Regions from separate parts of the Bacillus tuaregi genome, predicted to be linked through region 3. Evidence: riboswitches for the same ligand, from Rfam matches in the RefSeq annotation. Region 3 holds a riboswitch; each other region holds the start of a gene.

Region 1 (10,084 bases), 2.9 Mb from region 3:
TCATCGACAATCCGGCGGATAATCTCATATACTCCCAGTGAATGGTTGAAACGGCTATGCTCTGCTCCGTGGAATGTTAAAAAGGTTGTCCCTAGTTGTTTAATTCTCCGCAGCCGCTGAAATTCCTTCGTCCCAATCAGATCCCATATCACCCTGTCGCGCACATGCACATAGCGGTGCACAGGGTCCTTGAACACCTTTTCCTCCAATAGCTTTTCCTCTGAATAGGCCATTTTCTCCCCTCTTTTCTTGTCTATTTATTATGTAAAAGGTAAAAATGCTACCATATATGAACCGACTTTTTCATTCGTCTATTTTGTCTTCTTTCGGACACTCACATGTTCCTATTATACTCAAATCCCCCGTTACATCTCTACAAAATTCAACAAAATCCAACCTTTTTTAAAATCGAGGGATTTCACTCTTTTTTTTCATAAAAAATAAAGCACCTGCCAAGGGCAAATGCTTTATTCGTTCGATTCGATTAGATAATGCGGACGTTTACGATTCCTGGGATTTTGCCGATATTTTCTTCTAAGGCAGGTGTAAGGTCGCCGTTAAATTTATTATCAATATCAATAATGGTATAAGCGTAATCGCCACGGCTTCGGTTCACCATGTCCGCAATGTTTAAGTCATAGTTTGATAAAACAGCTGTCAGCTGTCCAACCATTCCCTTCACGTTATGATGGAACGCTGTTACACGACGCTTGCCTGTAAAAGGAATAGACGCATTCGGGAAGTTAACAGAGTTGACGATATTTCCTGTTTCTAAATATTCCTTTACTTGATGAGAAGCCATGATGGCACAGTTTTCCTCAGACTCAGTTGTTGAGGCACCAAGGTGTGGAATGCAGACACAGTTCGTCATTTTTAATACTTTATCATTCGGGAAGTCTGTAATGTACTTACCAACCTTACCGCTGACAAGTGCTTCTGCCATATCATCCTCGTTCACTAGCTCACCGCGAGAGAAGTTCAGGATATGAACGCCATCCTTCATTTGCGCGAAGGAATCTTTATTGAACATGCCACCAGTATCTTTCGTAAATGGTACGTGAACCGTAATGTAATCAGCTTTCGCATAAAGCTCCTCAATTTTCATCGCCCGTTTTACATTACGAGAAAGGTTCCAAGCGATATCAACAGAGATGAATGGGTCAAAGCCAATGACATCCATATCAAGACGAAGCGCATCGTTTGCTACACGGGCACCGATCGCACCAAGACCGATAATACCAAGTGTTTTTCCTTTAATTTCTTTACCGACAAACTGCTTCTTTCCTGCTTCGACAAGCTTAGGAACCTCTTCGCCTTTACCTTCTAGGCCTTTTGTCCATTGGATACCGGCAAATAAATTTCGAGAAGACGCCATTAATGTTGTTAAGACTAATTCTTTTACGGCATTTGCATTCGCACCAGGTGTGTTGAATACAACAATTCCTTTTTCCGTATATTCATTCACTGGAATATTATTAACGCCGGCTCCGGCACGCGCAACAGCCTTTACGTTAGCATCCAGCTCCATATTGTGCATGTTAAAGCTTCGTAGAACGATGGCATCCGGATTCGCCGCATCGTTATCGATCTTGTAGTTTTCATTGTTTTTGAAGGTTTCTAATCCGACTTCAGCAATTGCATTTAATGTTTTAATTGTGAACATTTGTTTCTTTTCTCCCCTTTGGTCTTTTTGGTTGTTTTATAAAAAAGGTTAGTTAACTATGAATCTTACTTTTGAATCGTGACAAGATGACTATGAAAAAAGAAGATTGGACTTCTCCAATCTCCTCGCAAAAAGTAAGAATAACAAATAAGGACTTGTTACTCTTCTGTCCTTTTGCCTGAGATCGTGAACCCTTCGGCGCTGCACCATGCAATCTCTCCAGAAGCGGCTCCGGTTATAGAGTGAACCATAACCCTCTTCGCCAGCAAATATTCTCTCTCATATGTTGATATTTGTTGAAAAACTTTTAAAATTTTGTCGAACCATTGTGTAATAATTTTAAATTTTAACAATATTATTGGATTAATTCAAGCTTTAAACTTCTAGAATGTCTAGAAAAATGAATATGCTTTCCAAACATGCAGCTTTATTCGTCTTTTAATAAAAGTCAGAAAATTTACTAATATAATGTTTGAATTATAATTCATTTCAAAAAACATATCAAGTGTTTAAAACTAAGACTTTAACCTAATTTTCTTATGGATAACGCTTACAACGCCATAACATCCACCAACAACTAACACGAACATTATAATTATAAAAAATATTTATGTTCGGAATCAGAGGGACGGTTCTATTGCTTCCTCCAGAACCCAATTAAGTTTTCTATAATTAAAAAGGAACTCACTAGTTGTAAGTTCCTTTTTAAAAAACTATAAAATTGATTTATAAATTGGTTATTCCTGTGGATCCCAGATTGCCCAGTTGTCTGGTCGGCCATGCTGGGTGGCAGATGTCTCTACATCAATAGATGGGTCTGCTTTACCGATAACTACAGCTCCAACAAGAACCGCATTTCCTTCTACATCAAATTCAGTTTTCTCTTCAGGGAATCCCCAGCCGCGCTTATAGTTCTTACCTTCAAGGAATTTGCTTACATCGTATTTAGGGACGCCATATGCATACGTACTTTCACCCTTTGGAGCGACTGCTGATCCATCCAATGTACCAAAGTAATGCGTTTGATAGCCTAAGCTCCATGCCCCCATGCTTAACAATCCGTTTGAATACCCGGTATCAAAGAGGGCAAACGACGTTTGCATGTAATAATCTTTATATTGATCTTTATGGTCGGCTTGGTCTGCAATTTGGTCCGCTAGAATTAAGACCGTAACGGTTCCGTCGGTTGTACAGCCTTCACCCCAATAATCACCGATAATGGTTGCCTGTTCTTTTGGGTCACGAACAGCAATATAGAAATATTCATTCCAGTTGACAGCTGTTTGCCCCTTCATAGCAATATCAAAAATTTTCTCCAGGTCCTCATCACTTGGAGCATCCTTTGGATCGTTCGACCACGAGCCGTTATTAACAGTTCTCCAAAGATTTTCATTTTCGGTAAACCATTTGTTTAAATCAAGTTCGGAAGAGGTTTGTACTGATTCATTACTCTCATCTGTCTCCTTTGTCGAAGTAGCGGAGTCATTGGAACATCCGGACAATAATAACAGTCCCGCTAAAGGAATAAGAAGAAGACTTTTTGAAATGCCTTTCATGTAATTACCTCCCTTTCCTATTTTGTGTACAGTTTAATTATAGAATTTTCATAATTCAATACCATGGATTGATTGTTAAACTTTCATAACATTTGTTAGATTTATCACAAACTAGTCCATTATATAGACATTTATCGCTAGAGTTCTCCAAAACCCAGAAGCAAAAACAAAAAAACCCCCTCGGGGACAATTCCCGAGAAGATTCTATAGCTTTAGCTTCTTTCTAATTTTTTCTTCTAACTCTTCTTCCGATAAAGCGGCTAATGGCCGGTTATTAACGAAGGCAAAGGTTTTCTTTCGGCCTGGTCCGCAATAGGACTGGCAGCCGATTTGCACTTCTGCATCCGGGTCAATTTTTTTCAGCATTGGTAGTAACGTTTTTAAATTCACTGCCTGGCAATCATCACAGACACGGAATTCATTTGCCATAATGAATACATCCCCTTCTAACAATTCGACTAACATCTATAAGAAATATGAAAACAGCCTGTTTCTCACATTTTCATTCCTTCTAAGCTATACTAGTACGTTTACACTATGAGGTATTTTAACGCTTCTTTTTCTGTATTGCAAGCCAATCCTATAGGCGTTGCCCCGCTTAAGGGAAAACTACTAAAACAAGTATATAAATAATATCTTTAAAGATAGAAGGAAAACATAACTCTACCTCGCTATCTCCTTGCCAGCCCCTTTCATAAAACCACATCTGTCTTCATTAGTATGTGATTCACAGCAAAAATGCATTCGTTTTTTCATAAGTCTACTATCCTTTTAATCATCTTGTATAAAGTTTGAAAAGATTGGACATGATGAAAATAACGCTTTATAAAAATACAAAAATATGATAGGGAGCTGAAGAAATGAAAGTTCGTCAAGATGCATGGACAGAAGAAAATGACTTGCTGCTTGCTGAGACTGTCTTAAGACATGTAAGAGAAGGAAGTACACAATTAAATGCGTTTGAAGAGGTAGGCGATAAGCTTAATAGAACCTCTGCTGCCTGCGGCTTCCGCTGGAATGCGGTTGTTCGCCATAACTATGAAAAGGCCTTACAGCTGGCGAAAAAGCAGCGCAAGCAACGACAACGGATTCTGGGGAAAGATCAAGGTGGCAAGAAAAAACTATTATACTCACCGCCACAGCCAAGTATAGAAGAGATGCAGACCTTGACCTCACAAGCCGAGCCTGAAGTATTTAATGAAAATATGACAATGGAAATGAGTGAAGAAATGACAGCTAGCATTCAACCAGACTCTATTCAAGCTTCACTGGACATGCCTGCGGGCAGCATTAATCTTGATACAATTGTCGCTTACCTGCAAAATATGAAAAACTCAGGCTTTCAGGTTGAGATATTAAAAAGTGAGAATGAAAGATTAAAACGTGAAATCGCCGAGCTAAGAAGAACCAATAAAGAGCTCGAGTCCAAGATTAATGAAATGGAAGAAAATACTGAAACGATTCAGGAAGATTACGAGACGTTAATGAAAATTATGAATAGAGCTCGTAAGCTGGCCTTGTTTGATGAAGAGGAACGTCCGGCAACCACCTTTAAGATGGACCGGAACGGAAACCTTGAAAAGGTAGCAGAATAATGTAGTTGTGTGAAAAGCCGTTATGGTAACGGCTTTTTTTGTTGACCTTTTTTAGTAGTTTAGCAACCAAGTCACTCGGTTAGCGGACGCCTCTTCCTTACTCGCCCAGCACCCTTTGATTTCGCTCTATGACCCTTTCATTATAGCCTTCGAACAGCGGTACCTCTTCCGGTGACAGTGATGCAGTAAAAAGCTGCTCTGACTTAGCCTGCAGCACCTGTAAAAAGCGCAGCATCACGTCCTGAACGGTTAAATTAACCTGAAGCAGCTCTGACAACGACGCCATGACCTCAGGAATAATTTCCGGATACACCTGCTTCGTTTCCTCTTCTTTTTTACTAAGCTCATAAAAATGTTTTACCAGCTCAGCCCGTTCACTGCCGCTGCCATTGACGCAAAGATAGATTTGCACAGCTACGCCTTTTCTGATTCTGCGCTGTGAAATTCCAGCGAATTTCTGTCCGCCCATGCTAAGATCATAGCTGCCAGGACAATAGGAGCCTATAATTTCTCTGGCTTCAATCTCTTGGTTAAAATCGGCAAACATATCCTTCACCAGCTGCCACATCGCCTCATAGCCGCGATTAATATCAATTCCCTTTTCTTTTTCCGGAAAAACTAGCGTCAGATTGAGGACTCCTTCATCGAGCACAACCGCCAAACCGCCGGAATTGCGGACAATGACTTCATAGTCTTGCTCTTGTAAAAAATCGATGCCCTCCTTTAAAAAAGGAAGCTTGGTATCCTGTATTCCTAGTACAACCGTCCGTTGGTGGACCCATGCCCGCGCCGATGCCGGAGCTGTCCCCGCACCAACAGAGGTACAAAGTGTATCATCCATTCCGAAGGACTGCAGGGCACTTATATAAAGACCGGAGACAGACTGGTCAATCACTCTCCACCGCTCCTGAACTAATAAATCCTTTGTATCTTTCATGTTCAATCTCCTTGCTGTAGCTTTCATTTCTTCATTATAGCATGTAAAAGGATGAAGAAAAAAAGCAGGTGGTTCTTTGTGCCCGTCAGACCTCCTTCTTCCTCCCAATGGGCACTATCAACCGTCTACTTTTCCTTTAATAATAAAAAAGCACACCACCCACAGGTGATGCACTTTAACACACAGCCTTATTTTTTCAACGCCTGCGCAGCTGTAATTAACGCTAGCTTATAAACGTCCTCTTCGTTACATCCGCGGGAAAGATCGTTTACCGGGCGGTTAAGTCCTTGTAGAATCGGACCTACTGCTTCAAAGTTACCTAAGCGCTGAGCAATTTTGTAGCCGATGTTGCCTGCTTCAAGACTTGGGAAAACAAACACATTCGCATCCCCTTGAAGAACAGAGCCTGGTGCCTTGCTTTTTGCCACAGACGGTACAAACGCCGCGTCAAATTGGAACTCACCGTCAAGGACTAATTCTGGAGCACGCTTCTTCGCCTCTTCCACAGCATTTGAAACCTTTTCCGTTTCCGGAGACTTTGCAGAGCCCTTTGTCGAGAAGCTTAGCATTGCCACACGCGGCTCGATATCAAACATTTCCGCTGTCTTCGCACTTTCAATCGCAATTTCCGCTAAATCATTGCTGTCAGGCGCAATATTAATCGCACAATCCGCAAAGACATATCTTTCATCGTCACGAACCATGATGAACACACCAGAGGTCTTGCTGACGCCTTCCTTAGTTTTAATAATCTGAAGCGCTGGGCGAACCGTGTCAGCCGTTGAATGCGCAGCACCGCTCACAAGTCCGTCTGCTTTATTAGTATGTACAAGCATCGTGCCAAAGTAGTTTTCATCTAAAAGAATCTTACGAGCATCTTCCTCTGTCGCCTTTCCTTTACGGCGCTCGACAAAGGATGCTACAAGCTCATCAAATGCAGCATAGCTGCCTGGGTCATAGATTTCCACTGATTCTAAAGAAACATTTAATTCCTTTGCCTTTGCTTCAATCTGCTCGATATTTCCAACAAGAATCGGTGTTAATACCTTATCCTCTGCCAAACGTCCGGCAGCTGCTAGAATTCTTTCATCTGATCCCTCTGGAAAAACAATCTTCAGGTTTTGACCTGTTAGTTTTTGTTTTAAACCTTCGAATAAATCACTCATGAGTTACCCTCCTTTAATATTTCCCTATATTAGCATACTCTTCCAAGCCAAAAATTCAAGGAATCGCTACTTTCCTAATAAATGTTCTATTTTTGGAATATTTCTAAATAATTGCTCGTATTGGTAAAATTGTCCCTTTACTACTATTTACATATAATCAATTATTATCCCAAAAAATGATGATTCTGATTTTTTCGTGTTTCATCCATGAGGATATGGAGAAACTATGATATAGTAGTGTATGAAAAGTGTTAGTATGAACAAGGAGTGGTAATCGATGAGCCAAGCAGCAAAAACACTCGATGGATGGTATTGTTTACATGATTTCCGTACAATGGATTGGACAACCTGGAAAATGGTTCCTAGCGAAGAAAGGGACGCAGCCATTCAGGAGTTTCAAGGTCTTGTAGACAAGTGGAACCGTACTGAAAAAGAAGAACAAGGCAGTCATGTGATTTACTCTATCGTTGGACAAAAGGCTGATTTCATGATGATGATTTTGCGTCCAACAATGGAAGAGCTTAATGAAATTGAAAACGAATTCAATAAAACAAAGCTAGCTGAATTTACAATTCCTGCTCATTCCTATGTATCTGTTGTTGAATTAAGTAATTATCTGTCTTCTGAAGAAGACCCCTATCAAAATCCGCAGATTCGTGCGCGTTTGTATCCAATTCTACCTAAATCAAAGCATATTTGCTTCTATCCAATGGATAAGCGCCGTCAAGGCAATGATAACTGGTACATGCTTCCGATGGAGGATCGTATGAACCTGATGAGAAGCCATGGCATGATTGGACGCCAATATGCAGGTCTAGTAAAGCAAATTATTACCGGCTCTGTCGGCTTTGACGATTACGAGTGGGGCGTTACATTATTCTCAGATGATGTTCTACAATTTAAGAAGCTTGTCTATGAAATGCGCTTCGATGAAGTAAGTGCACGTTATGGTGAATTTGGCTCCTTCTTTGTTGGTAACCATCTGGCAGACGAAAAAATCGAAACCTTTTTACAGGTATAAAAAAATCAAGCAGATATGCTTACATACTAGAAGTCTCCGATTACGCTCGGAGGCTTTTTTGTATTTTTCCAGCTTCCACCTCCACTCAGCGACTGTCGGTCCTATTTCCAAGCTTTTCATTAGCCTCTATCCATCCTCTGGTCAAAGGGACTAACTATTTTTAGGTAGTCTTACAATTTTGTCATATTTATCCCTCTCCTCCCATATCTATCAGTTAGTGAGTTTCATTTATACACAGCATGACATTACTTAATACGCTTGCAGGTCATTCAGAGGAACCAGTTCCTTACATGGTCTGCATTCTATAAGCATTTCTTTATTATGATACGCAGGTTTCACCGCCTGCGATTAGAGTACTAGGAGGGAATTAAATGAGCCAACAAAACTATAATCAGTTTGGGTATTTCAGGTCTTACCCATCTTACGGAAATAAAACGCCCTCTTACGGCGGAGCTCAAATGGGCCCAATGCAGCCAGCCGTTTTCCCGCAGCCGGGTGCCATGCCAGGAGCGATGCCGGGTGCGATGCCGGGTGCGATGATTCCGCCTGCAGGAGGAGGTGCCGGATCCATGCTGCCACCAACCGGAGCCGTACCGTCGGCAGGAGGTCCACAGGTCCCTGGAATGCTACCGGTAGAGCAATCCTACATTGAAAACATCCTGCGCCTGAACAAAGGGAAACTAGCAACTGTTTATGCAACCTTTGAGAATAACTCACAATGGAATGCGAAAACCTTCGTCGGAATCATTGAAGCAGCAGGTAGAGACCATTTAATTCTAAGTGATCCAGAGACAGGACAGCGGATTTTACTGCCAATGGTTTATCTCGACTATGTCACCTTTGAAGAAGAACTAGAATACGAGTATCCATTTGCGGGGCCTGCTGCACTTTCTACTTATCCGCCTAGATAGGGAAAAGCATTTTCTTTGTTTGTAATCGGATTTCCCCTGCCGCTTTAATTCCAAAGCTGACCACTAATTCATATGAAAAGGAGCCTGACCTCATGTCAGACTCCTTTCTTTCGTCTTATAAAAATTTTACAGCAGCAATCACTATTAACGCCCAGGCAATAATAAAGGATACTCCGCCTAATGGAGTAATCGCACCGAGGACACTGATTTTCGTTAGACTCAATACATAAAGGCTGCCAGAGAATAGAACAACCCCAATGAACATCAGCCAGCCTGACCAGTTTAGCAATGAGCTGGAATGTACTTTACCAAGCAAAATGCCTACAATTAATAAGCCAACCGAGTGCAGCATTTGGTACGTTACAGCCTTCCCCCATGTATCCATATATTTTGGCTCAAGCTTTCCATCCAAAATATGTGCTCCAAATGCCCCTAGAGCAACAGATAAGCCTGCCAGTATCGCCCCTAAAACAACAAATAATTTCATCCTCTTCCCTCTCCCTTTTCTATTTGCTTCTATTTTGTCCTCAAAAGTCAAAAATCGAATCGCCGTTTGCGCCATCCTCTACCTGTAATTTTTTCTGCGGCTGCATGGTCATAGGCTGTTGTTGAAATGGTGCTGCTGTCATTGGTGGAACCGGTCTGCTCATCTCTTGTCGATGTTGTAACGGTTCCTCTAGAACAAGCTCACAAAGAGCCTTCATAGCATAGGCATGCTCACGTATTTTCGCTTCGGAATCTGCCTGCTTCGCTGCCTGCAGCTCCCTTCCGATTTTATCTAGAAGCTTGTTTACTGAAATATCCATCGTTACCTCCAGAACATTCTGTTATTATCATTGGTGTTATTATCCTACCATATATAGCAGCAACCGCTGCTGTCAAATTCTCTTTTATTCTACATGAATTTACAACAAATTACAGCCTTTAAGCATTCCTTTCCGTAATCTCCCTTCAGCCACCTTAAGCAACATAAAGTTACACAATGATTATACATGTTTCACGTGAAACATTTCTTTTCCAACGGCAACTGCCATTTCTCACCATTAAAGGTAAGCAACCAGATTTTTTTCTATTAATCTTAACAATTTCTCCATAGTTTCTGAATACATTCTCGAAAGTTTAAGGCTATGATAGTTATATGGGAAGGAGCTGTTAGGCTATGAAAAAGAAATTAATCATTGGAATCGTAGCAGGTGCTATTATTTTAGGCGGGGCTGGTACATTCGCCTTCGCAG
Region 2 (10,084 bases), 630 kb from region 3:
CTTTCAAGGCTGCTATTTCTGTTTCACTAGCCTTGGCAAGCAGGGCAGGCATAATCAAGGAAGCTTCAAATGCAATACCGGTTTTATAAAAGGACATAATCGTCAGCTCCTCTAATGTCAGTGGACTGCCGATGGAACTTAAGTCCATTGCCTGTCCCTCACACATCTCTTCAACCTTTTGAGCCGAATAGTGTATCAGTGAAAGGACTATTTTTGCATCAAATTGGTCAAGTGAAGCCTGTTCCTCCACCGCCTTCTGTGTCAGAAAAAGACCTGTTAGCTCAGCTGTTGCCATATTATACACTTGATGTAATGTGGGCCGTCCCCTGCGAATTGGCGCATTGTCCTGTGAAGGGAGGTCGTCAAAGATTAAGGAGGATGTATGCATATACTCCAATGATTTTAGAAGCGGCATGATGTCTGACTCCTTTAATCCATATCCCCTAACACCCATCACCCATGTAATAATCGGTCGCAGTCGCTTCCCATCACCTGAAAGACTATAGTTGGCGGCATCCACAATCCCCTCCTTTATAAATGCTGAAATTTGATTTTTAGGTAAAGGCAGATACTTATTGATTTGATGGCGTACGGCTTCAATTGTATCCCTAAATTCCTGCTGCTCCTTTTGTTCTTCTTTGAGAATGGTAATCATGTGATCACGAAGCAGTTTATCAAAGAAATCAACATCATCTGCTTTATCTACCATTTTTTGAATAACACGATTGAATTTCGGAATCCCCGCTGTGAAAATCGTCATGATTTCATGATATTTTTCACTACCCACCCGCGCCTTAAAGCGTTTCAGGCTGTTAATTGCTCTGTCTAGCATTACTTCACAGGTCTTGGAGTCTGAATGATAAACATGATGGATTAAGTGAAAAATGACGGTCCAATATAATTCAAATGGGTTTATCAAATCTCGACGCTTTTCATGATATTTCAAATAATACGTATAGGGAGTAACCGCTCCTGCCTCCAGATCAGCAAACATATCTGTAAAATCATCGGCAAGCTGATTATAGATTCCATAATAAAAGGTCCGGCTGTCAAAGCCCTCATCCTCCGGTGCACTAATGATCGTACGAATAATCAATCGGGCTGAGGCTGCTTTTAAAATGACCGGCAAAAACAGCTCTTTATTACTGTAATGTTGGTTCGATAAATCCTTATTGCGGTCCTCCTCCTGCGAGCGAAAAAATACATAGGCCTGCTCGAAAAAACGAGTTCTCGTTTCCTTACGCTGGTTGACCTTCATATATTCAAAGGCTTCACGCAGCTCCGCGTGAATGAAGCGAATATATGCCGCATTTTCTCCTTCCCACTCACCTAATTCTGGTACTGTTCCTGTTGTCAGGGTGCTCCGTATCAAATCAGAATATCGCCTCCTCTCAGCAGCAGATAAGATATTTGCATCGAGGAGATCATCGATAAAGGGATAAGTTAGACCGTAGCAATAACCCAGCCGTATGGCCCTATCCAAATTACGGGTTCGTTCCTCAGGAGACTCCTGACCGCTCCTCTCCTCCAGCTCTAGCATGATGACCCCAGCGATGATTTTGATTAGCTTTCGCTGGGCTTGCTCTGCATCAAGCCCTTTCGGGATATTTTCAGATACCGTTTTCAGCTTTTGAACCAGCCAGATCATAGCTAATTCGACGCCTTCCTTCTCAGCCATCCGATAAAGACTTGCCATGCTGTATGTATCAGTAGAAGCTTCCTCATCCTTAGTCTCTGTGAGATGTTCTTTTAGATTTTCCACCACATCCCGAATTCTTCTCTTTGTCTCATCTGACTTAAGATCTTTTCCTAAATCTCTCAGGTAAATATAAGATATACTGCGATCCAGGTAATCATCCAGCTTTCCTGTGTAGTCAAGCCACTGAATATAGTGATAATATCCCTGTGAAGTCTCTTTTTTCTTTCGACGCGATAACAGAGATAGAAAGGAACGTTGAATATGCTTCTGCTTCCAGGCTTGTAAATCTTTAGTCAGGACGGGAACATAAGTCTGCTGCACCACTTGCTCAGTTAATGTATAAAAATAACTAGCAGCCTTCTGCTTAGCCAACTTATAACAAGTATCTGTATCTATTAATAGCTCCTTATTCATATGACACATTCCTTCTATAAATAATATACATTCTCCTCATATATTTTTTTGAGATATATGGAACAATTACTTCAGCTCATATCTACTACATATCTTCTCTAATCTCACCCTAACATCCTTCATATTGAGTTAGAAAGTAATAAATTTTTAACTTCATTCAGCAAATGATTTTTGTACCGAAAGCTTGCGACAGGTACAGAAGTCCTCCACTTATTTGATAGAGGTTAATAAAAAAAAGCTCAACTATTCGCGAGCTTCTTTTCACCTTTTAGTTTTTTTGCTAGTTACCTATTTTTTTATTGCGCAATAGTACCTGTTTCTATGTTATTTTCATTTGAGAGATTAGTCATTTTTCTTTTTCTTAATGAATAAACGATAAATAATAGGATAAACCATACTGGCGTCAATAGTAGCGCTAGTCGTGTTGCTTCAGCGAGTAACATAATGACTAAAATAAATACAAAAAGCAAAAGTACCACATAATTGATAAATGGTGTCAACGGTGCCTTGAAACTAGACTTTTCCCGTAAATCTGGACGTGTTCTTTGATATTTTATATGAGAAATTAATATAATGCTCCATACCCAGATAAAACAAATAGCACTAATCGTTGTGACAATACTAAATGCTTGTTCCGGAACTAGCTTACTCAATAAAGCACCAATCGATAGAACAAACGCCGAGGTAAACAATGCGTTGCTTGGTACATGATTTTTATTTAACATTGAAAATTTTGCAGGTCCCTGTTTATGACTGCTTAAATTATAGAGAATTCGGCTCGTTGAAAATAATCCACTGTTACATGCTGAAGCTGCGGATGTTAAGACAACAAAATTTATGATTCCAGCTGCAACTGGAATACCTACTAAACTAAACACCTGTACAAAAGGGCTGCTCGAAGCATTCAATTGTTCCCATGGATTAATACTTAATATAATAATAAGTGCTCCTATATAGAAAAACAGAATTCTCAATGGAATTTTATTGATGGCAGATGGGATATTTTTCTTCGGATCTGACGTTTCAGCAGCGGATACACCAACTAGTTCAACACCAACGAAAGCAAATACAACCATTTGAAATGATAGAAGGAAACCTGAAATCCCATTTGGAAATAGACCGCCAAATTCCCATAAATTTTTAGCTGAAACAGTTCCTGTTTCCGTTTGAAATCCAACGAATAGCAAGATGACTCCGATAAGAATTAATGCAAGAATCGTAATTACCTTAATAATGGCAAACCAAAATTCTAGCTCTCCAAATAGCTTAACAGTTAATAAATTCAGTCCTAATAATAGGATTAAACAGCCTAATGCCGGCATCCATTGCGGAATATCGAACCAATACTGTACATATAACCCTACTGCGATGATATCTGCCATTGCTGTCATAATCCAACAAAACCAATAGGTCCAACCAGTTACATAGCCTGCCCATGGTCCAATATAATCAGCGGCAAAGTCGGTAAATGATTGATACCCTGCATCTGATAAAAGCAGTTCCCCTAATGCCCTCATAACAAAAAACAAGGCAATTCCTACGATTAAATAAGCCAATATGATAGATGGGCCTGCTAATTGTATGGCCCTACCGGAACCTAAAAATAAACCTGTACCAATCGTACCGCCAATGGCAATAAGCTGTACATGTCGATTTTTCAGTCCCCTTTTTAATTCCTGCTTTTCCACGTTACATTCCTCCAACTATTATTCTTGATTAATGGCAACAGTTTTCTCCATGTGAAGATATGAACAAAAGGAAAGCAAAAAAAGAGATTGGTAGCTTCCCAATCTCTTTACACGTCAGAATAACAAATAAAAGTTTATTTATTACTCTTCTGTCCTTTTGCCTGAGATTGTGAACCCTTCGGCGTCGCATATCATTGCGATCTCTCCAGAAGCCGCTCATGCCATAGTACTACCCATAGCAATCATAGCCTGCTTATATATTACATTCGTTATTGTACAATAATTAGAAATTTTATCAGTATATGTGAATTTGTCAATAACATCTGTAGAATTTTTGATTTATTTCACAAAAAACTCATAATATCCTTAAAAATAACATTCATCCGCCAATCAAATATTATTAATATTTGTTTCATAATATAATCTTTTATTCATAAGCTAATTGTATTAAAGTATTACTTACAGATATAACCATTCTTAGTTTTCTAACGTATAGAGGAGCAGCATGATATGATTAAGTCACATTCAACATGGATAAAAAATATTATTTTAGTCCTTTTGGGAAATACGCTTTATGCGTTGGCAGTCACTACCTTTATTCTTCCAAATGGTTTAATTACAGGAGGTACTGCCGGATTAGCACTCGTTTTCTATCATCAATTTGGGGTTCCCGTATCCGCTTTTGTACTCGCTTTTAACATTGCTATGTTTATTGTGGGAGCCATCATACTCGGCAGATCATTTGCGCTTACGACCTTAATCAGCACCTTTTACTTCCCATTTATTCTCGGTATTTTTGAAAATATTACGATGCTGCAGAATATTACGGATGATCGGCTTCTTTCGGCCATCTATACAGGCATCATCATCGGTGTCAGTATTGGAATCGTCATTAAAGCAGGAGCATCAACCGGAGGTATGGATATTCCCCCGCTTGTATTAAACAAAAAGCTTGGAATCTCAGTTTCAGTATCCTTGTATGTATTTGATTCCCTGATACTACTGTCCCAAATGCTTTTCGCGAACAAAGAACAGGTTCTATACGGGATTCTGCTCGTAATGATTTATACAGTCATCCTGGATAAGGTATTGATATTTGGAAAATCACGAATGCAGGTAAAGATTATCAGTGATAAATACGATGAAATCAACCAAAGTATTTTACAGCATTTGGATAGAGGCTCCACATTGATTCATTCCGAAACGGGTTATCGTCATGATAAAAGACTGGTTGTCCTAACCATTGTGTCAAATCGGGAACTCCCTAAGCTTAATAATCTTGTGCTTTCTATTGATCCTCAGGCTTTCATGATTATTAACCAGGTGAACGAAGTGAAAGGTCGCGGCTTTACAATGGAGAAATCATATGAATAACAAACAGAGGTGCCATAATATGGCACCTTTTTTGTCTGTATGATCATAGAATTATTATAATGCAAAAATATCTTCCATAAATTTTCATTTTTATCATATAACTTCCAATTAGTTTCATTTCACCTTAAATTTTTTACAAATTATATGAATATCATTCACTCAAAAGAAAAATATCCATATTTTGATATAATTAAATGTTTCACAATTAATAATATTCATGTTAAACTAGGTGATACATAGAATTCCACCACAGCGGTACAACTGTACACTGTTGGTAGACTCGGCTAATCAACGGAGGGAAAACAAATGAAAAATCTAATACTCAAGTGGAACCAGGTCAGCCTGGTTAAACGAATTCTTGTAGGTTTAGTTGTCGGTATACTCTTAGCCTTAACCATTCCAGAAAATGTAAAATGGGTTTCCGTTTTTGGCTCTTTATTCGTAGGTGCATTAAAGGCAGTTGCACCCATATTAGTTCTATTCTTAGTAATGAACGCGATCTCCGGACATAAAAAAGGTCAGAAAACCAATATGAGATCGATTGTTGGCTTATATGCTATTGGTACATTCCTAGCTGGCTTTGTAGCGGTAGTTGCTAGCTTCCTATTCCCGGTCACATTAAAACTAACTACTGGTGCTGAGGATTTAACACCTCCTGGCGGTATTGTAGAAGTATTACAAACTCTACTATTTAACATTGTTGACAATCCAGTGCATGCTCTCATGAATGCCAATTACATTGGGATTCTGGCTTGGGCTCTGCTTCTTGGTTTTGTCTTAAGGAACGCGGCTGATTCAACTAAAAATATGCTTTCAAATTTTTCTGATGCGATCTCGCAAATTGTGAAATGGGTCATTAACCTTGCCCCAATCGGAATCATGGGTCTTGTGTTTGATGCCATTTCTACAAATGGACTTTCAGCTCTAGTAGACTACGGACAATTACTACTCGTATTACTAGGATGTATGTTTTTTATTGCTTTAGTTGTCAATCCAATTATCGTATTCGCTTATACTCGTAAAAATCCATATCCACTTGTGATTAAAACAATCAGCGAAAGCGGGATGACAGCGTTCTTTACTCGAAGCTCTGCTGCCAACATCCCCGTTAATATGAACTTATGTAAAAAGCTAGATTTGGATGAGGATACTTATTCCGTTTCCATCCCATTAGGCGCAACGATTAATATGGCTGGTGCTGCAGTGACAATTGCCGTATTAACCCTTGCAGCAGCTCATACACTAGGTATTGAGGTTGATTTTGGAACTGCTCTCATTCTTTCGGTCCTATCAGCAGTTTCTGCTGCAGGTGCATCAGGTGTTGCCGGCGGGTCTCTTTTACTTATTCCACTAGCCTGTAGCTTATTTGGAATATCGAATGATATTGCTATGCAGGTTGTTGGAGTCGGCTTCATCATCGGCGTGCTACAGGATTCATGCGAAACGGCTCTGAACTCCTCTTCTGACGTTCTTTTTACAGCTACAGCTGAATATGCAAAAAAACGTAAGGAAGGTCAGGCTTTTACTATTACAACAAAGCAGGTTGGCTAAGCCTATCGCAATATATGACCTCCCTATTGTCACAAAACTACCAAAGGCAACGCTTAATTGCTCGACAAATATCTTTTCCAATTGGGCGGTTGCAGAGGAAATCAAACGTCTTGTGGAGCTTCAAACCGTCATTGAAATAGAACCAGAATACACTTTTCATAAAGATGATTGTAAGTTTGATGGAACAACTCCTTTCACCAAAAAATCCTATTTTTATAAAAGAGGAAAAAGTAAAAGTAATTCACAAAAATATCAATGCAAGGAATGTAAAAAATACACCAATGTGTTACCGATTAAAAGAGAATCAACTACCTATCATCAAAAACGAAACGATATACTCCCTCTCTTTTCCAAGTTATTGCTAAATAAAACTTCGGTAAGAAGAACCTGTGATATGTTGGAAATCGGCATGAAAACCTATTACACTAAATTGGAATGGCTCTATCGCTGTTGCTTGGAATTTTTAGATAAAAATGAAACAAAAGGTTTTCAGATTAAAGCCTTTAATGAAATATGGTTGAATACAGATAAGATGCAATACAATCTAAACAACATTCGGAGAAAGGGCAAAGGCAGTTTTGATACCTCCCTCTATAAATGTTGATTTATCAACGGTTTGACCCGTTGGTGGAGTGTCAAAAAAAAAATTTTCGACACGCTTCCTAACAATATTTTTATATTATGTGAAACTATTCCATCATATGGGTACGCTACGCGGTCACTACTGGATAATTGTGGTAAGTAGTGTCAGAGAATTATGTGATGCACAATGGATCTCTGCGTAACTTATGATGACGTACCCTCCCATATCTCTGGGCATCTGTGTGCCTACATTCCTTCGTTCGGTCTAGTCATAAGGCAGAGGCTAGCGAAGCTCCTTTAGGGACTCTAGGTCGAATGGTGAATATAATGCCAGCTTCTCCGTGTCATCCTGTTGTCTAGGTCTGTAAAGGGGGATGTAGAAATCTATATAGTCTCTGCGAGACTCGGAATATCCTTCATCATTCGCTGCGCATCAAATGCTTTGTGCTTCGTGCTGATTCCATGTAACACTTTTAATAGTTTTCCGCATAGAACCACGATGGACTGCTTCTTACGTAATGGATTAACCTGACGATTTGTATAATATTCGTGCAGTTTTCTAAAAGCTTCATTATGGCGAATCATCGGCATCATGACTCTAAATAGGAGGGCACGCAGCTTTCTTCTGCCACGTTTGGAGATGCGCTTTTGCCCTTTGTGCTGTCCGGAAGAACTCTCTCGTAATGTCAACCCCGCGAGTTTGATTAGTTGGCGTGGGTCTTCATAGTATGAAAAGCTTCCGATTTCAGCTAATAAATCAACTATCGTTGTATCTCCTAGTCCTGGTACCGTTGATAGCCACTCGTACTCTACAGAAGTTTTTACAAGCTCAACTAAGTGCCCCGTAATCCTCTCGATATCTTGTTCCAGCTGATGGTAACGGCGAACGAGCGTGGCGATTTCAATACGGGCCATCTCACGTCCTTCTGTTACTCCAATGGAATAAGCAGCGACTTCAATGAGGCGCACTGCTTTTGGTCGTTGGGGAGATTTGAGCCCCTCGATCTTTCGATAAAGGGATAAAACCTCATCAGCTTGTTTCTGATGGAGATCACTCGGAAATGGGGTACATTCTAGTACAGCCATTGCCATCTTTCCAAATGACGGAAAGACCTGAGTAAACTCAGGAAAATAGCGATCTAACCAGCGTATAATCATGTTTTTGACAGCACTAAGTTCCTCTGTCAATTTCCCTCTAAACGTTGATCCAACACGAAGTTCAGCCTCCATGTCTTTCAAGATACGTGGATAACTGAAGCGTCCATCTTTAATAAGACGAGCGATTACTAGCGCATCTTTACGGTCATGTTTTGTTGGTAAATTGTCATCCAATTCCTTTGACTTTTTAACGTGCAAAGGGTTGGTCATGACCAGGGGAATACCCCGTTCTTCAAGGAAATAGGCTAAATTTAGCCAGTAATGGCCTGTTGGTTCAATCCCAACAATGACCTCCGTTTTTTCGTATTCTTTCATTGCAGTCAAAATACGTTGATAAAACCACTGGAAGCCATCACTAGACTGTAATACTGGGAAAGATTTTTGGAGCACCCGACCACGGTCATCTACAAAGCAAGCAAAATGTTTTCGCTTGGCAATGTCAATTCCGACTACGAGTGTATTCTCGGTGACTTGATTTATTTTCTGATTTTCGTTAAAATCCACTTTGGAGTCCTCCTTGGTTAACTAAGTTAGGGGTCATTTCGCCACACGATTTGACACCCCGTATCATACCAAGAGGGCTCTTTTTTGTTCAAGTCCCCGAAAATTCTTCTAACAGGAATGCTCCTTTACGGATGATTCTGCTTTACAAACTCATGTCGTCATTACGGCTGACATTCATTCCAGATATGTGTTTCGTAGTGATGTCGCCTATGATTGGGACTTTCCCATAGAACAGTTGGAGGAAGATACCCTTCTATATCGTGAAGACCATCTGGATTCATTTTGTCGGAAAAATGACCGTTTCCGATTATCCTACTATCCACAAGAACCAACGAAAGAGGATGACCAGACCTACCCTGAATATGTAGAGGAACTAACAAAAATTAAGAACCGAAGTAAGCTGATTAAGGGGATGCATATTAATTCCACCTATACGTCATTTGCTCATTTTTGGTTGATAAAACAATTGGTACAGGCAAAAGAATGGCGATTTGTCACAGATGATGATTCTTCCCTTGCAACTGCCATCTATCGTGTGTTCTCGGATGATATACGTCTGTATAATGCCCATCATTTTGTAAGCAAGATGGATAAGACCAAATCAACCAAGCAAAAGTATGAGGACTATTTAGAAGCAAAACGATTATTAACAGATTGGGGAGCTTTTCATGGGTATTCAACGAAATCGCTTTATACGTTAGCGGAACTGTATTTACAAGAAAAGCTACAAACCCATAACTTCTGTAAAGAGGTTGATTTCACCCATAAAAAGGCTACTGTATGGCTGAACAACCCATTAGAACATCCATTGTGTCCGAGGGATAAAGGAAGCCATACAGTAGATTGTCGAACGGATGTAAGTGGTTTGGATACTCATGGATTAGCGTCTGCCATCATGAATGTGAATGACCATGCCACGAACAGCTTCATTCAACAGATACGCAGACGAATTTCCATACTGGAACGACCTTTGGTAACAGCCACAGGACAAGGGAAAAGCTACATTTATGCGAACTTCAATCCTAAGTATGCACAATATGCTTTAACGATTTTAAGAACGTATTACAACTTTTGCCTTCCGTTCGGCAGAGGGGATAAAAAAGAAACTCCTGCA
Region 3 (10,084 bases):
TGAGATTCCAAAGCTCTTTTGCTTTGATTTTCTTATACGTGCGAACTTTATGACCCATCTTTTCCCACTCGCGAACATCGCCTACTTTATGCCATTCTTCATTATAAACTTTCATTTCTTCAGCATCATAGCTTTCTGTATCAGGGAATCGAAGCTCATAATCAGCATTGTTTTCAACAGCTTCCATGAACTCCTTCGTCAAACATACAGAAATATTGGCTCCTGTTAAGAACTCAGGATTATTAACGGAGTATGTTCCGCCTTCTGCCAGTGTTTCTTCTGCATGGGCAATAATGCTTTCACTGAAACCGCCGTAGCCGGGAATATTTTTGTAATTAATAATTCCTTGGTACATCGCTTTCTCCTGCTCTGTTAAGCGGGTAAATTTCAGCTTGTCTTTTGCAAGCTTTTTAATTTTCTCATCTTCGGTATTGTCAATTAAGAATCGCAAAATACGTGGATTTTGCATTTTCGAGATAATAAATTCCATAATGTCTGGATGCCAGTCCGCCAGCATAATCATCTGGGCCCCTCTGCGCGACCCGCCCTGCTCAACTAAATGAGTCAATTTCGCAATATCATCCAACCATGATACAGATCCGGAGGATTTACCGTTTACACCTTTTGCCAGTGTATTGCGAGGTCTTAGTGTGGAACCGTTTGTTCCAACACCGCCGCCGCGGCTCATGATTTCCATTACCTTTGTACGGTGCTCTGAGATACCACCACGGGAATCCTGAACAAATGGCATAACGTAGCAGTTAAAGTACGTCACATCTGTTCCGGCGCCTGCTCCATATAATACACGACCTGCAGGGATAAAGTTTAAATTGACTAATTCCTGATAGAACTTTTCAAACCATTCCTGTCGCTTTTCCTCTGTTTTTTCTACTGAAGCCAAGCCCGTTGCATTACGCTTGGCAATTTGCTCGTAATAGACTTCCAGCGGCTTCTCAATCACATCTAAAGGACGTCTGATAATTCCTGTCTTTGCCTCGTCAGGATCATCGAGAACTCCCCTGAATTCTTCTTCTACCAATACTCTTGCAGATTTTTTCACCCAATCAATATCAAGAATATAACCTAAACCGCGGGCAGGAAATTTTGGATCTTCTTTAATGGTGAGGACAACAAAGTCTCCACTGGCCATTGTAACTTTCTCAGTATCCTTGAACGTATAACGATCAAGCATGACCAGGCGGGAGACCCCTTTGTGAGTAATGTTCATATCAGGGGTTATCGGATGAACTTGTGGAAAAAGTTCAATGTCTTTGTTTAATCGTTGTGCATCCAAATTCATTTTTTTTCCTAGGGCAACAGACATATATACAACTCCTTAAAAATAGATTCCATGTCCCTCTATGCTGCTATCAATCAACATGAAACTCTAGTTAGTCATTATTATTTTACAGTACACTAAACTTATCATACGCCGCTACCAAAATCAATATATTGTGTTATAAATATTTTCAACACCACAATATATTGATTTTAGGTCAAAGGTTCTTTATTTTGTCAAACACAAGAAAAAAGAAAAATAAGAGAATAATAGAGTTTTGGTTCAATTTCCGGGTAAATATGATAATTTTCGCCTTTTTTCAGGACTTGCACTTCACTTAAGAAATCAAATCCATAAATACCTATTTTTACCATTTAAGAGGGACTTGCAAAACTGCAGGTCCCTCCTATCTCATAAAGTTCCACTCATCATTTTCATAGCGTTCAGAAGCAATTTTATTCACATAATCTAACTCAGCTGGAGTCAGCTCATAGGGCTCAAGTCGTATATTTAAGCCCTCTTCAAAACCAGCTTTAAATGCCTTCTTCGCCTGTTCAATGGATACTGTTTCAGAACTGATATCGTTGACAGCCACTGCCTTGCTTTTAAAGGCCTTCTGCATCCGTTCCTTCACACGGTCATTAGAATATTTAAACAAATTGAACAGCTTGTCCTCATCCAAGTCAAGCAGGATGGAACCATGTTGGAGAATGACACCTTTTTGTCTTGTTTGTGCACTACCTGCAACTTTTCGACCTTCAACGACAAGCTCATACCAGCTTGGCGCATCAAAGCATACAGCAGATCGAGGATTCTTTAATGTATCACGTTCTTCCGAGGTTTTCGGAACAGCAAAATAAGCCTCCAAGCCAAGCTGATGAAATCCTTTTAGAATCCCTTCCGAAATGACCCGGTAGGCTTCCGTTACCGAACGCGGCATTTTCGGATGTTCTTCCGGCACGATGACACTATAGGTTAACTCATGCTCATGCAGAACGGCCCTGCCGCCAGTTGGGCGCCGCACAAAGCCAAGCTTTTGCTCTCTTACTGCTTCCATATTTATTTCTTTCTCTACTTTTTGAAAATAGCCGATAGAAAGAGTTGCAGGGCTCCAACCATAAAACCGGATAACCGGAGGAATTTCACCTTTGCTATTCCATTCGAGCAAGGCCTCATCAAGAGCCATGTTAAAGGCTGCTGAACCATTGCCAGAATCAATAAATCTCCATACTTCCTCCATCTTTCGCGCCACCATTCTATCTTTTTTTCAACCTATTTAGTCTAACAAAATTACCATTAAAAACAAAGTGAATTACATGTTAAATTTTTTTGTATTCTCCTTTACTAGGATAATAAAAGAACTATATAATATAATGGTTAGTTCATTCTTTACGGTTCCACACCTCTCACAATGAATTAGCCATTTTCAAACTATTACGGGCAGTTATCTTCCACTTTTTCATATACCTACAGTGGATAATACTGCCCGTTAGTATGAGATAAATTGCATAGCTTGAAAGGAGAAAACGACTTTGGATACACTTTATTTCCTGCTCATTCTTATTGCTGCTTCACTCATTTATATTGCTTATAATTGGCTTAAGCAGCGAAAAATACTCAAAACACTAACGGAAGAACAATTCCGTGAAGGATACCGAAAGGCACAGCTGATTGATGTCCGTGAACCAAATGAATTTGAAAATGGTCATATTTTAGGTTCTAGAAATATTCCTCTTTCACAGCTAAAAATGCGCATGAAAGAATTACGTCCTGATAAGCCTGTCTATCTATACTGTCAAAATGGAACAAGAAGTGCCCGTGCTGCCCAATTCCTGTACAAAAAGGGCTATAAAGACCTTTCCCATTTACAGGGTGGCTTTAAAAAATGGACAGGCAGAATTAAAACAAAGTAATACCTAACAAAACAAAAGGCTGACTCGTAATCATAGAGTCAGCCTTTTCTTTATTATTCTTCTTTTTTATAGCGTAGGACAGGCTTACGTGCAGCTAGCGTTTCATCTAATCTGCTGACAACCGTTGTATGTGGAGCTTCCTGAACGATTTCAGGATTGGTTTCAGCCTCTTTCGCAATCTGAATCATCGCCTCAATAAAGCTGTCTAATGTTTCTTTTGATTCCGTTTCTGTTGGCTCAATCATCATACATTCCTCAACATTGAGTGGGAAATAAATTGTCGGCGGATGATAGCCGAAATCTAAGAGACGTTTAGCAATATCAAGCGTTCGGACACCCAGCTTTTTCTGACGCCTACCACTTAAGACAAACTCATGCTTACAATGTCTATCGTATGGTAAATCATAGTATGGAGCTAATCTCCTCATCATATAATTGGCATTCAAAACAGCATTTTCGGTTACCGCCTTCAAGCCATCAGGGCCCATTGAACGAATATAGGTGTAAGCACGAACATTAATCCCAAAATTACCATAATAAGGCTTCACACGACCTATTGATTGTGGTCGATCATAATCAAGCAAATAATGGTCCGCAGCCCTTGTGACGACCGGCTTTGGTAAAAATGGAATCAGCTCGGCCTTCACTCCAACTGGACCTGAACCCGGACCGCCACCGCCATGCGGTCCCGTAAAGGTCTTATGAAGATTTAAATGAACAACATCAAATCCCATATCACCCGGACGCGCTTTAGATAAAACGGCATTTAAATTTGCGCCATCATAATAAAGCTTTCCTCCGGCATCGTGGACAATTTTCGCCATTTCAAGAATATTTTCCTCAAATAATCCGAGCGTATTTGGATTTGTCAGCATCAATGCTGCTGTATCCTTCCCAACCACTCTTCTTAAATCAGCTAAATCAACAAGACCCTTTTCATTTGATTTAACGGTTACAGTTTCAAAGCCTGCCACCCCTGCGGAGGCTGGATTCGTTCCGTGGGCAGAATCAGGAACGATTACTTTCACTCTTCCATAATCACCGTTCGCCTCATGAAAGGCACGAATCATCATGAGACCCGTCCACTCACCATGAGCTCCGGCTGCAGATTGTAGTGTTACTGCATCCATCCCCGTAATCTCAACGAGATGCTCTTGTAGATCATACATTAATTCCAGTGCTCCTTGTACGGTAGATTCATCCTGCAATGGGTGAACGTGGGCAAAGCCATCCATACGAGCAACTGCTTCATTTATTTTTGGATTATATTTCATTGTACAAGAGCCAAGCGGGTAGAATCCTGAATCAAGTCCATGATTTCTTTTTGATAATGCCGTATAATGGCGCATAATATCGAGTTCGGAAACCTCAGGAAGCTCTGGCTCAAGCTCACGCATATATTCAGCCGGTATCAAGTTTTCTAGATCAACTTCTGGAACATCGACTTCAGGAAGACTATAACCGATTCGTTCAGGTGTACTGCTTTCAAATATTAATGGTTGATTTTGTTTATTCATGATAATCCCCCAATTCTGCCACAAAAATATCAATTTCTTCCTTTGTTCTTAATTCCGTAACAGCAATCAGCATATGATTAGACAGCTCTGGGTAATCACGACCTAGATCATAGCCGCCAATGATGTTTTTATTGACCAGCTGTTGATTCACTTCCTTAACAGGCTTTGTGAGCTTCACAACAAATTCATTAAAAATCGGCCCTTCAAACACAATATTGGCTCCTGCTTCCTTCAGCTTATTTTTAGCATAATTCGCTTTTTGAATATTGGCTACAGCCATTTCCCGAAGACCCTTTTTCCCAAATGCAGTCATCGCAACCGACGATGCTAATGCATTAAGTGCCTGATTAGAGCAGATATTCGATGTTGCCTTCTCGCGGCGAATATGCTGCTCACGTGCCTGTAATGTCAAGACAAAGCCTCTACGACCTTCTTCATCCACTGTTTGCCCAACCAATCGGCCTGGAATTTTTCGCATCAGCTTATTCGTAACGGCAAAATAGCCGCAGTGCGGTCCACCGTAAGCCCCCGGAATACCAAACACCTGTGTATCGCCTACAACAATGTCTGCTCCAAAATGTCCGGGTGGAGTAAGAACACCTAAGGATAGAGGATTGCTCGAAACAACAAATAGTGATTTATCCTTATGTGCCAGTTCCTCTATTTTTTTCAATGGTTCAATTCCGCCAAAGAAGTTAGGGTATTGAACCATCACGGCCGCTACCTCTTCACTAAGCAGTTCTTCAAGTGCAGATATATCGGTTAAACCATTATTAGCTGGAATTTCAACTACCTCAAGCCTCTGTCCTTTTGCATAGGTGTTTAATACCGCTCTAGCTTCTGGATGTACTGTGCTGGACACCAATAATCTATTTCTACGGGTATGTCCAGAAGCCAGCATCGCAGCTTCTGCTAATGCAGTCCCCCCATCGTACATAGATGAGTTTGCTACATCCATTCCGGTTAGCTCACAAATCATTGTTTGGAATTCAAAGATAGCCTGCAGTTCACCTTGAGAAATTTCTGGCTGGTAGGGTGTATAGGCTGTATAAAATTCTGAACGAGAGATAACATGGTCAACGATTACAGGAATATAATGATCATAAACCCCGGCACCCAGGAACGATGTATTTCTACGCAAGTCTGCATTTTTAGCTGATAGTTGCGACAGTTCCTTTAAAAGTGCTGATTCAGACTTTGCCTTTTTCAGCTGATATTCTCCTTTAAAACGGACCTGTTCAGGAATATCGCTAAACAATTCATCAACAGAAGCTGCTCCAATCGCTTCCAACATTGCTTTTTGATCCTTTTCTGTCATCGGTAAATAACGATGCTTCATCATTCTCTCCCCCTGTTTTTTACTGCACTCTTTTATAGAAAGGTGTTTTGACAATCTTCGCTTTTAAGCGTTTACCACGAATTTCTACAAATACTTCGTTCCCAAGAACAGCCTGCTCCGTCTGTAATAACGCGAGACCAATATTTCTCTTTAATGTAGGAGATTGCGTACCGGTAGTTATGAAACCGATTTCCTTTTCATCAACAAAAACACGATAACCATGGCGAGGTATCCCACGATCAATCATTTCAATACCTACAATTCGTCTTGGTAGACCGGAATCCTTTTGCTTCTTCAGGGCGGATTTCCCAATAAATTCTGCTTCTTTATCCAGTTTCACAGCAAAGCCAATTCCGGCTTCAAGCGGAGTAATGTCCTGGGAAAGCTCTTGACCATATAAGGCAAGCTTCGCTTCAAACCGTAATGTATCACGGGCACCCAAACCAATAGGACGGATGCCATATTCACTGCCAGCTATTAAGATTGCTCGCCATAAATCCTCAGCATCCTCAGGCTTACAATAGATTTCAAAGCCGTCTTCACCAGTATAGCCTGTTCGTGAAAGCGTAGCCTGCTTCCCAGCAACCACTACTTGATTTTGAATTCCAAACGGGCGAACCTCAGTTAATTTAACATCAGGTACTAATGGTTCAAGAATCTTTTCTGCCAGCGGTCCTTGTAGTGCTAATTGGGCCATGTGCTGTGAAATATTTTCAAGCACCACACCCTCATCTAGATGCTCTAAAAGCCATTTGTAATCCTTTTCAGTATTTGCCGCATTTACAACAAGTAAATAATCGTCCTCTGCAAGCTTATAAACAAGTAAATCATCCACTGTCCCACCATTGTCATAGCACATGGCATTATATTGAGCAGTACCATTCTTGATTTTGCTGATGTCATTCGTCATCATTTTTTGCAGGTACGACAGACTTCCAGGACCTCTAACGGTTATTTCCCCCATATGAGAAACATCAAATAACCCAGCCTTTGTTCTTACGGCTTCATGCTCCTCCTTTATACTAGAAAACTGAACTGGGAGCTCCCATCCACCAAAATCAATAGTTTTCGCCCCATATTCCTTATAAACACGGTAAAGAGGTGTTCGTTTTAATTCAGTCATGATTTTTACTCCTTCCTCTGAAATACTGTTTACGATCCACTGCTTATCCATAGCTTTTTAAATATTAAGATTTTTAACCCTAACGAAAATCTGCATAAAAACCCTTATTTCATAACCTGAACCAAAAAAGGACAGAAACCACCCTATAGATCATAAGGTGGTCTCTGTCCTGGAACCTGAAAGTTTACCTAATAAAGGCTTTCCTCGTGGGCGGCTTATCAAAAGCACTCTCCAGAGATGCGTCAAATAAGAGTTCTTTTGCCTGAGAGATTCACAAATCCATGTTTGCTCCTTCGGCGCTACTTACAGTAGTCTCTCCCCTTATCATCATCCGCATTTATAAAATTAAATTACTTGGTCATACTATCCATAATTAAACATTATTTCACTGTAGTAAGTTTCTAAACTTTCAATTATATACATAGACTACCATGTCGGATTGATTTCAGCAATACCATTTTGAGGAGTGTTAACAATGACGGTGCAAATAGAGTTTGATCATTCATGGCAAGATGAATTTATGACGAGAATGGATCATGACGGACCATGGGGTAATTGGGACTTATATAAATTAGCTGTTGAGGTGGAAAAGCATACTGTCATTCCAGATTTTGAAGGACTGCTTGCACCAAAGCATTTATCCCATTTAACACCACTTCCACACCAACTTGAGGTCGCAAAGCAGGTCGTTGAAAACATGAATGGTAAAGCCATCCTAGCTGATGAAGTCGGTCTTGGGAAAACTATTGAAGCCGGTCTTATATTAAAAGAATACATGATTAGAGGTTTAGTTAAAAAAGTCCTTATTTTAGTTCCGGCCTCCTTAGTTTCACAATGGGCCATGGAATTAAATAGTAAATTTTATATTCCTGCTGTTGCCCAGCGGAAAAGTTATGTTTGGGAGCAATGTGATGTCGTGATTTCATCAATTGATACAGCCAAACGCTCTCCGCATAGAGAAATTATTTACGAGCAGGATTATGACCTTATCATCATTGATGAAGCCCATAAATTGAAGAATAATAAAACAAAAAACTATGAGTTCGTGCAGAACTTAAAAAAGAAGTTCTGTCTGCTATTAACAGCCACTCCGATTCAAAATCGAATCAGTGAAATATTTAACCTTGTTTCCTTATTAAAACCAGGCCATCTAGGCAATGAGTCGGATTTTTATGACAAATATAAAAAGGATTCCCGTTCATTAGATGATGATGAACATTTAAAAGAACTAGTCAATAAAGTTATGATTCGAAATCGCCGCGCAGATACTGGCATCGAATGGACAAAGCGAATTGTCGAAACAATCCCAATTGAATTCTCTCCACAGGAAAGGGAACTATACGAAACTATATGTTTATTAGGCGGAAAAAGTGACACAGTAAATAAAAGTCAGTTTTCAGTCATGACTTTGCAAAGAGAGGCCTGCAGTAGCAGAGAAGCAGTCTATTTCACCTTGAAAAACATGCTGCAAAAGGAGGAAAATTCCTCCCCATTATTACAGGAGCAAATCCAGTACCTGATTAATAAGGTGGAAGCAGTACAATCCAATGCGAAAGCGGAAAAAGCATTGGAGCTCATCAAAGAGATTAATGATAAAGTTATTATTTTTACCGAATATCGGGCAACACAGCTCTATTTACAATGGATTCTTAAGCAACACGGTATAACCTCCGTTCCGTTCAGAGGCGGTTTTAAACGAGGCAAGAAGGATTGGATGAGAGAATTATTCAAAAACAACGCTCAAGTTCTGATTGCAACCGAAGCCGGCGGAGAAGGAATAAACCTGCAGTTTTGTCACCATATTATCAATTTTGATTTGCCATGGAATCCGATGCGACTTGAACAGCGTATAGGTAGAATTCATCGTCTTGGTCAAGAAAAAGATGTTAAAATCTATAACTTTGCGATAAAGGACACGGTTGAAGATCATGTGTTAAAGCTGTTATATGAAAAAATTCACCTTTTCGAAAAGGTCATTGGCGAGCTCGACGATATCCTAACGAAATTAGAATTCGGAAACGTCGAAGAGCATCTCATCGATATTTTCAACTATTCCGCATCAGAGGGTGAAATGAAGATTAAAATGGATAACCTCACCTCAATGATTCAATTTGCCCAAGAAATGAAAGGTGGAGACAGGCATGCAGCAACAGGAAATTCATGAATTTCTCGAACGATATTTCCTTGCAAACGATTGTGAAATCAAGGAAAACAAGGCAGGCTATATGACCGTTCAATTAACGGTTGACCTGGACAAAGAGCTAATGAACCGCCCTTTCTACTGGCATTATCTTGAAAAAACCGGAGGAATGCCAAACCCAATGTGTCTAACTTTCATAACAGACCCAAAGCGGGCATCTGACAGTGTAAAAGGGGAGACCATTCATTTTGGCTCGCCACGACTCCACCAAATTTTTCAATCAACCAAGAAATTAGCAGGCTTTATTCGCCTCTATGAAAATGGTCCAACAACTGCCGGACAACAAACGCCATTAAAGCCGTGGATTTGTTTAAATGTGAAGGTGTCCTATCAGTGTGATCGAAAAAGGGATGTATTCCAGTCTATTGGTCTTCAGCTTATTAACGGACAAATAGTTGAAGACTTTCATCATCAGCTTCTGGAGCTTCCATTAACACCAAAAATTCCAGACTATTCTTTTACACTTTCTCCCCTGATTATGCCGAAAAGCGGTTTAAAACGGATTGAGAATTATTTAATCACTAAAATAGAAGCTGAAAATCATTCATGGGCAGACGATGCAAGAATACGTTGGCAGAAGGATTTACATTTATTAGAGCATTTCTATAAGGATATCGACGAAAAAGAAGATAGCTATGCAATTGAAAAGCTTGCGCTTAAGGATCAATATGAACCCAATATTCACATTTCCATTATTAATGGCGGGATATTTT

The links. A riboswitch is a leader RNA that binds a small molecule or an ion and turns the genes downstream of it on or off. The one in region 3 is predicted to bind glycine.
Region 1: another riboswitch for glycine. It lies ahead of BQ5321_RS03500 (phosphoglycerate dehydrogenase); the one in region 3 lies ahead of gcvT (glycine cleavage system aminomethyltransferase GcvT).
Region 2: another riboswitch for glycine. It lies ahead of BQ5321_RS20705 (amino acid permease); the one in region 3 lies ahead of gcvT (glycine cleavage system aminomethyltransferase GcvT).

The regions. Positions count from the first base shown of each region.
Region 1 covers NZ_LT629731.1:225,161-235,244, reverse strand. Annotated here, with positions in the region: gene BQ5321_RS03505 (HD domain-containing protein) at 1-233, opposite strand, end outside; gene BQ5321_RS03500 (phosphoglycerate dehydrogenase) at 485-1,663, opposite strand; glycine riboswitch at 1,820-1,896, opposite strand; gene BQ5321_RS03495 (nitroreductase family protein) at 2,401-3,219, opposite strand; gene BQ5321_RS03490 (YuzB family protein) at 3,424-3,648, opposite strand; gene BQ5321_RS03485 (RsfA family transcriptional regulator) at 4,080-4,814, shown strand; gene BQ5321_RS03480 (octanoyl-[GcvH]:protein N-octanoyltransferase) at 4,912-5,751, opposite strand; gene pta (phosphate acetyltransferase) at 5,940-6,917, opposite strand; gene hemQ (hydrogen peroxide-dependent heme synthase) at 7,195-7,938, shown strand; gene gerQ (spore coat protein GerQ) at 8,310-8,849, shown strand; gene BQ5321_RS03460 (DUF423 domain-containing protein) at 8,965-9,336, opposite strand; gene BQ5321_RS03455 (YwdI family protein) at 9,377-9,655, opposite strand; gene BQ5321_RS03450 (hypothetical protein) at 10,009-10,084, shown strand, end outside.
Region 2 covers NZ_LT629731.1:3,800,947-3,811,030, forward strand. Annotated here, with positions in the region: gene BQ5321_RS20700 (polyprenyl synthetase family protein) at 1-2,122, opposite strand, end outside; gene BQ5321_RS20705 (amino acid permease) at 2,410-3,801, opposite strand; glycine riboswitch at 3,941-4,020, opposite strand; gene BQ5321_RS20710 (YitT family protein) at 4,312-5,175, shown strand; gene sstT (serine/threonine transporter SstT) at 5,482-6,726, shown strand; gene BQ5321_RS20720 (hypothetical protein) at 6,839-7,330, shown strand; gene BQ5321_RS20725 (IS110 family RNA-guided transposase) at 7,693-8,970, opposite strand; gene BQ5321_RS20730 (hypothetical protein) at 9,206-10,084, shown strand, end outside.
Region 3 covers NZ_LT629731.1:3,168,363-3,178,446, forward strand. Annotated here, with positions in the region: partial or broken gene BQ5321_RS17615 (vitamin B12-dependent ribonucleotide reductase) at 1-1,324, opposite strand, end outside; gene BQ5321_RS17620 (lipoate--protein ligase family protein) at 1,686-2,519, opposite strand; gene BQ5321_RS17625 (rhodanese-like domain-containing protein) at 2,812-3,192, shown strand; gene gcvPB (aminomethyl-transferring glycine dehydrogenase subunit GcvPB) at 3,246-4,709, opposite strand; gene gcvPA (aminomethyl-transferring glycine dehydrogenase subunit GcvPA) at 4,702-6,048, opposite strand; gene gcvT (glycine cleavage system aminomethyltransferase GcvT) at 6,068-7,171, opposite strand; glycine riboswitch at 7,412-7,502, opposite strand; gene BQ5321_RS17645 (DEAD/DEAH box helicase) at 7,647-9,335, shown strand; gene BQ5321_RS17650 (YqhG family protein) at 9,313-10,084, shown strand, end outside.